Linked DNA regions of Planctopirus limnophila DSM 3776. Each later gene encodes a partner of the first gene's protein in a complex. Links are inferred from orthologs where the notes say so. Each region holds a gene or a part of one and is shown on either strand. Other genes may lie near its edges.

What was found. The genes of interacting proteins can lie anywhere in the genome.
Region 2: the proteins of secY (region 1) and secA are in contact, whole or in part, in a crystal structure (PDB 3DIN), measured with the Thermotoga maritima proteins. The link is inferred for Planctopirus limnophila DSM 3776 from one-to-one orthologs. Residues at the interface, in WP_004081795.1 of Thermotoga maritima: Glu108, Gly109, Glu110, Glu111, Ala236, Glu237, Arg238, Arg239, Ile240, Thr241, Ile242, Gln243, Tyr244, Ala245, Arg246, Arg247, Val248, Thr249, Gly250, Arg251, Arg252, Val253, Tyr254, Gly256, Ala257, Ser258, Thr259, Tyr260, Leu261, Pro262; in WP_004082002.1 of Thermotoga maritima: Glu261, Ala262, Arg263, Lys300, Ala301, Arg302, Thr303, Ile304, Ile305, Leu323, Tyr324, Asp325, Pro326, Val329, Ser330, Tyr333, Ile336, Lys340, Phe345, Val349, Glu363, Phe364, Tyr374, Ser375, Gly376, Gly377, Glu393, Ile395, Thr482, Ser483.

What each region holds. Positions count from the first base shown.
Region 1 is NC_014148.1:614,238-617,262, reverse strand. The notes cover bases 21-2,975. They hold secY (preprotein translocase subunit SecY), read right to left. Parts: upstream 2,206-2,975; coding sequence 835-2,205; downstream 21-834. Other genes in these bases: rpsE (30S ribosomal protein S5), read right to left, coding at 2,815-2,975; rplO (50S ribosomal protein L15), read right to left, coding at 2,363-2,812; rpmJ (50S ribosomal protein L36), read right to left, coding at 547-663; rpsM (30S ribosomal protein S13), read right to left, coding at 21-395. Outside these bases: more of rpsM, read right to left, coding at 9-20; more of rpsE, read right to left, coding at 2,976-3,025. UniProt on the Escherichia coli protein: The central subunit of the protein translocation channel SecYEG. Consists of two halves formed by TMs 1-5 and 6-10.
Region 2 is NC_014148.1:3,080,711-3,084,890, reverse strand. The notes cover bases 71-4,180. They hold secA (preprotein translocase subunit SecA), read right to left. Parts: upstream 3,874-4,180; coding sequence 271-3,873; downstream 71-270. UniProt on the Escherichia coli protein: Required for protein export, interacts with the SecYEG preprotein conducting channel.

The DNA.
Region 1 (3,025 bases):
GTGGCGGCTTAGTGCTTCATATCCTTCACGCCCTTCTTACCGGCAACCGTCTTCTTAATGCCCTTACGAGTACGAGCATTCGTACGAGTTCGTTGACCTCGGCAAGGCAAGCCTCGACGATGACGCAACCCGCGATAGGACTGAATGTCACGCAAACGCGAAATATTCTGCTGAATACTTCGCCTTAACGACCCCTCCACGAGGTAATCCTTATCAAGCATGGCCGAGATGCGTGCCAGCTCGTCATCGCTCAACTCACGAGCTTTCCGCTGAGGATCGATCTCCAGCTTGAAACAAATCTCAAATGCGCGGAAATCACCCACACCGTAAAGGTATTGCAGCGAAATGTAAGTCGGTTTGTCATTGGGGATATCAACCCCCTGAATACGCGGCATAACGAGCTACTCTCTCAAGCTGTGACAATCGGCACGAATTGCAATCACAAGCCAGCCCCGACAGTCACTGGCAAAATCGATCGCGACAATCAAAAACTAGACATACACATCAGTTACGGACGCTTTCATTGTAAGCTCCGCAAGAAACGTTCTAACCCTGGCGCTGCTTGTGCCGAGGGTTCATCGAACAGATCACGTAGACGCGACCCTTCCTCTGCACCATCTTGCAATGCTCACAAATCCGCTTAACGCTTGTCCTGACCTTCATAATCTGCCTTCACAAGGACCACTTCCATTGAGGAAGCGGCATAGTCTATCTTTCAAATTCCCAACTCGCAATCGATACAGGAATTTGTCAATCTCAATTCCGCAAGTTCGGCATCAAAGTTGATTTCCTGCCTGCACAACAGAAACTGTGAACATGTGCTCACATGCCAAATCAAGCAGCGTTATCAGACTCCAGAAGACCGCGGTAGTTTCTCATCACGAGGTGACTGTCAATTTTCTGGACCAGGTCGAGCGCCACTGAAACACAGATCAGCAAACCTGTTCCGCCATAGAAACTCGCGACCAGTGGATCAATTCCCAGAGCATTCGAGATCACAGTCGGGATGATCGAAATCAGACTCAGGAACGCTGCACCCACAAATGTCACGCGAACCATCACAGCCTCCAGATAAGCTGCAGTCCGCCCGCCAGGCCGGTAGCCTGGGATAAAGCTGCCGTAGTCCTTCAGATTATTGGCCATGTCTTTCGGGTTGAATGTAATGGCGGTCCAGAAGTAACAGAAAAAGTAAATCAGACCGATGTACAGAATGTTGTAGATAAATCCACCGTGGTTCTGCATGGTGGCCTCAGCCAGACGGAAGAAACCAACGGTCGGGAAAAACTGAGAGAGAATCTGGAACAAAAACATCGGGAAGAGCAGAAGGCTCGATGCGAAGATAATCGGCATCACACCCGATTGATTGAGCCTCAATGGGAGATACGACCGCTGTCCACCAGCCACGGATCGCCCACGCACATGCTTCGCAGACTGGACAGGAATCTTTCTTTGAGCCTGTGTGATCGCCACGACACCAACGATCACGCCGACGAAGAGAATTCCCAGGAGCAGAAACTTTTCGATACCGGTCTGACTGCCGAGCTTAACGCCATTCTGAAAAGCGGGTTCGAGCAATGCCTGGCCAGCTTGGGGCATACGAGCCAGAATACCAGCCATAATGATCAGACTGATGCCGTTGCCGATGCCATACTCATCAATCTGCTCACCAATCCACATCAGGAGCAACGTTCCGGCAGTCATCGTCAAAGTACAGATCAACTGGAAGAAGACACCACTGTAAGCGGCAATCAAAAGACTTCCTTCATTTCCCATGATCCCGCCAGAAACGGCAAGTTGTCTGATCCAGAAAAAACTCTGTCCGAAGGCGATAAAAACTGTCGCAATACGAGTGTACTCATTGATCTTTTTGCGACCGGCCTCACCTTCCTTCTGGAGCTTTTCCAAAGGTGGATAAACCGTACCGAGCAGCTGAAATATGATCGAGGCCGAAATGTACGGCATGATCCCCAGGCCGAAGATTGTACTCATCCCGATACTCGTACCCGAGAAAAGGGAGATCATACTCATCACCCGCCCCATGCCGTCGCTGCCTTGCGACTGAAGCGTCTCAGCCAGTTTCATCTGATCGATAAATGGCAAAGGAATTAAGCCGCCCATGCGATAGACGGCTAGCAAAACGAGCGTCAACAGGATCTTCTGCCGCAACTCAGGAATGCGAAAAATCATGGCGAGTTGTGAGAACATCTGAGCGATTCCATACAATGATGCGACGCGTGCCCTGTTTCCAAGTCACGCGTCAGAGTCTACTTCAGAGCCTCTACAGTTAAGACAAGTGACATTTGGTAGCCAGAAATCTGAAAATCACAGAATCTCAGATGAAATCCGACGACGAAAAACGGCACTAAACCAACTTAACTGTCGATCCACCTGCAGCCAAAATCTTTTCCTCAGCTGAGGCAGAAAACCGATGTGCAGTCACTGATAGCGATTTTGTCAGATCACCATCGCCAAGAATCTTGACTTGATCGAAGCGGCCCTTAGCCAATCCGCGAACTGAAAGCTGTTCGGGAGTGACGACTTCACCCACTTCAAAAGCCTTCTCAATCGCAGAGAGATTCACTTCCGCAATCTTCAGAGCGAAGAAATTATTGCTGAAGCCCCGCTTGGCGATTCGACGCATCAATGGCTTCTGGCCACCTTCGAACCCCAGACGACGCTTGGTTCCACTGCGGCTGCCAGCACCTTTATGGCCACGACCAGAGGTCTTGCCATGTCCCGAGCCAGGGCCTCGGCCGACACGCTTGCGTGTCTTGTGGCCATTGATTCCGATGTTCACATCATGAAGCATCATAATTAAATCTTCACTCCCCGCAGACGAGCGACATCTTCTCGCGTCCGCAATTTCTCAAGAGCAGCGAAGGCGGCCTTGACGGCATTCAGCGGATTACTTGAGCCCCTGACCTTCGTCAGAATATCTCTCATACCCAGTGACTCAGCAATCGCCCGCAAACTCGAACCAGCAATGATCCCGGTACCAGGGTTGGCCGGCATGAACATCACCTGA
Region 2 (4,180 bases), 2.5 Mb from region 1 along the record:
TCCAGTCGTTCTCGCAATCAATGGGGTCGATTCTCTGTTCGCTGGCAGTTACCTCGTCTTCCAGCAGGCTGCTGTGAGCAGTTTCTGGTGAGCCCACAGGTTGAGCAGCGTGTGAGAATGATAGCCGATCCGAATTTTTCTGCCTTACTCGAAGCCTGAGCGATTCTGCCAATTTTGATGGTTTCGATTTTGATGGCTTATTGTGCAGTGAATCCCTCAATCCATACGAATTGTCTCTTGACTGACGGCTCAGGCACGAGGACTAAGCCCTTATTGACCACAGCACTTCTTGAACTTCTTACCACTGCCACAAGGGCAGGGGTCGTTACGCCCCACACGCTGGCTGCTGTTGCGAATGGTTTCTACCACCGGGCTGCCATTGGCACCTTCACCGCGGTGAGCCACCATGTTGGAGCTACCGTCCTCCGACAGATCAGCCACAGATCCCGGAGCGGCATGCGTTTCTGAAGTCACACTCCACAAAGAGCCAACGAAGTCCGGGCTGACATCCTCAATGCGGAAAATGGCACCCGTCACCTGATCGCCAATTCGATCCCACATCTGCTCGAAGGCGCGCATCCCCTCGCGGCGGTACTCGACCTTCGGATCTTTCTGGGCATAACCCACCAGTCCGATGTTCGATCGCAAGTGATCCATGTAATACAGATGATCTTTCCAGGCCCCGTCGAGGCATTCCAGAATGAGCATCCGCTCAGCAGTATGCAGTTCCGGTCGATAGCGCCGGGTGAACTGCTCAATCAGATAATCGCGCGCCTTGGTGACATCTTTATCTTCGAAATCATCGGCTTCGAGTTCCGATCCAAACCGATCATTCGACCATTGAGCCAGACGATGTGCCGCCTCGGGGCTGATCGGACGGAATGGAGCTTTGGGCGTTTTCGCTGTTGTTTTCGCACTCGCCTTATTAGGGTCGAGATCACGATCTTCAGGAACTTCGCCACAGGTTTGAATCACCAGTTGCTGGATTTCTTCGAGAATTCCGGCTGGTGGCGCAAACTGCTCACTCTTCAGAATCAAAGCCGACTCGATACTTGCTCGAGAGAGATTATCGAACTGATCCGGTGAAAAGCGTGTATGGAAACGAGCATTCGACCACGCGACCAGACCACTGCGATCATAGCGCTCTGTCGATTGACCACCCGTTTCCGCCAGGAATTGCGACATCCCCACCGATACGGGGAAGGTGATCTCTTTACGTGTGTAATGATCCAGAATCCGGCTGCGAATATGAACTACCGCTGCCGGTGGTTCGAGACCTTCGAACTCTTGTGGCGGAATATCCAGCCCGAACTGATGCTGGATCCACCCAGCCAATGAGCGGCGTCCCCAGTCTTCAGACAAATATTCAGTCAATGGTTCAAACTCATATCGTCCAATGGCATCTTTCGCCCGCTGGTAGAGATAAATCTGCAGCTCATCGATACCGATTTTACGCAGTTCGCGATCATTGGTATTGATGCCGAAGTGGTTGTTGACCCACCGGCTCATCGCCGACCAGTTGCGTTCGCGATCATCCAGATCAGCTGGCAGATTTTCCTCCATCTGCTCGCGGATCTGATCTTCCGCCTGCCGCTCGGCCTGATCACGCAGGTAATCAACCATCCGGTCGTAGTCCATATCCCGGACATCACTGGCATCAACCTGAACACCAAATTTCTGTCCCGCCCAGTTAGCAGCAGTTTCCCAGCGATACTGCGGACTCAGGAAGGTCTTCGTCCACCGGTTCAACTGCCGGTCGATCATATTCAGGATCAGTGGGCGGCAAATGGCCCCATCGAGAATTGATTGCCGATAGCCATAAACGCGTTTGCGCTGCTCATCCATGACTTCGTCATACTCGAGCAGATGCTTACGCGATTCGAAGTGTCGCTCTTCGACCTTCTTCTGGGCAGCTTCAATACGAGAAGTGACCATACCGCTTTCAATACGCTCACCTTCCTGCATCCCCATGGCCGTGAGCCAGTCCTTCACCCACTCGCCACCGAACTTTCGCATCAGGTCGTCTTCGAGCGACAGGAAGAACCGGCTGGAACCCGGGTCGCCTTGCCGACCCGCACGACCGCGTAACTGCAGGTCGATTCGCCGGCTGTCATGCCGCTCGGTACCGACCACATGCAGGCCACCCAGCTCGGCAACTTTTTTTCCTTCGCTGTCCATTCCTTCACGGACAGCAATACGCTTTGTTGTTTCATTCCAGACCGATTTCGGGACATCAAGTCGCGAAACATAAGTGTTCTTTAGCTCATCCCAAGCCAGGTATTCAGGGTTACCGCCCAGAATAATATCCGTACCACGACCGGCCATATTGGTCGAAATCGTCACTGCACCCAACCGGCCTGCCTGAGCAATAATCTCAGCTTCCCGCTCGTGATACTTGGCGTTGAGCATGTTGTGCTTCACACCTTGCTGTGTCAGCTTGCGGCTCAAATGCTCCGAGTTCTCGATAGAGACCGTTCCCACAAGGACTGGTCTTCCTGTCGCGTGAACTTCCTTCACTTCTTCGATGACCGCATCCCATTTCTCTTTAACGGTGCGGTAGATCGCATCAGGGTAGTTAATGCGCTGTGTCGGTCTGTTTGTAGGGACGGCGACCACATCGAGTTTATAGATCTTCCAGAACTCGTTGGCTTCCGTCATGGCGGTACCGGTCATACCGCTCAGCTTAGGATACAGCTTGAAGAAGTTTTGTAATGTCACCGTAGCGAAGGTCTGTGTATCTTCTTTAATACGAACGTTTTCTTTCGCCTGCACAGCCTGATGCAGGCCATCACTCCACTGACGGCCTTCCATCTTACGGCCAGTATGTTCATCAATAATGATGATCTCATCATTCTCGACAATATAGTTGACATCCCGCTTGTAGAGATGAATCGCCCGCAGTGAGTTATCAATCAAATGCGGCCATTCCATATTGCCCGCTGTATAGAAACTCTCCACTCCTGCCAGTTCTTCAGCGTAGCGAATCCCTTCATCGGTCAGATGGCAGGTATGTTCTTTTTCTTTGACTTCAAAGTGAATATCCCGCTTGAGCTGCAGACCGATACGGTGAGCTTTGGGATACTTCGTGACATCGTCGTGAGCCGGCCCTGAGATAATGAGCGGGGTTCTGGCTTCGTCGATCAGAATGTTATCAATTTCGTCGATAATCGCGTATTGGCGGCGCTTTTGAACCTGCAGGTCTTTACGCGGCTTCATGTTATCGCGCAGATAATCGAAGCCAAACTCGTTGTTCGTGCCATAGGTAATATCACAGGCGTAGGCCTTCTGACGCTCAGGCTCGCGCATGTTGGATTGAATGGCACCGACAGTCAGGCCTAGTCCCGTATAGAGAGGGGCCATCCATTCCATATCTCGCAGTGCCAGATAGTCGTTCACCGTGATGACATGCACACTTCCCGCCAGCCCATTGAGAAAGGCCGGCAAAGTCGCAACCAGCGTCTTACCTTCCCCCGTCATCATTTCGGCAATCATGCCTTTGTGAAGGATAAAGCCCCCCACCATCTGCACGTCGTAATGACGCATTCGCATGAAACGCTTGCCACCTTCGCGTACCGCAGCGAAGGCTTCCGGCAGTATGTCATCGAGTGTCTGACCCGCACTCAATTTGGCTCTGAGCCTGGAAGTGGTCTGCTTCAGCTCGTCATCCGTTAGCTTTTCCATGACGGGTTCAAGCTGATTGATCTGATCCAGCGTGGATCCCGGAGTGATCGTTGTGGCCCCCTGGCGATCGCGCACAAAGCCAATCTGCCGCACACGCCGCTCGTTCGATGAGCCGAACAACCGGGTGAGAGTCCGTTCCACACCGCTGATGACCGCATTTGTCGCATCACCAATTTTGTCAATCAATTCCATCAGACATCCATCCGTGTTTGCCAGTCTGCCATCACGCACAACTGGCAGTGGAGTAATGGGTTGCTCGTTAACGCTCATCAATTCGAGTTCAGAAGAACCACGAAAGATTCGTCAACCAGCTCAATCGTTTCCCCGAGACCATTGTGACTGCCAAGTCAAATCAACGTAAACTCTTACAGCAAAAAGTTTAGGCGTTCTGCCAAAGAGGGTCAATCTCGCTCATGATGAACAATCCGCAACTTAAGTGCCAGCTCGCCGTTCAAACTCGATAACCCGCCACAAGTTGTTCATCTCAAAATGGTTGTGG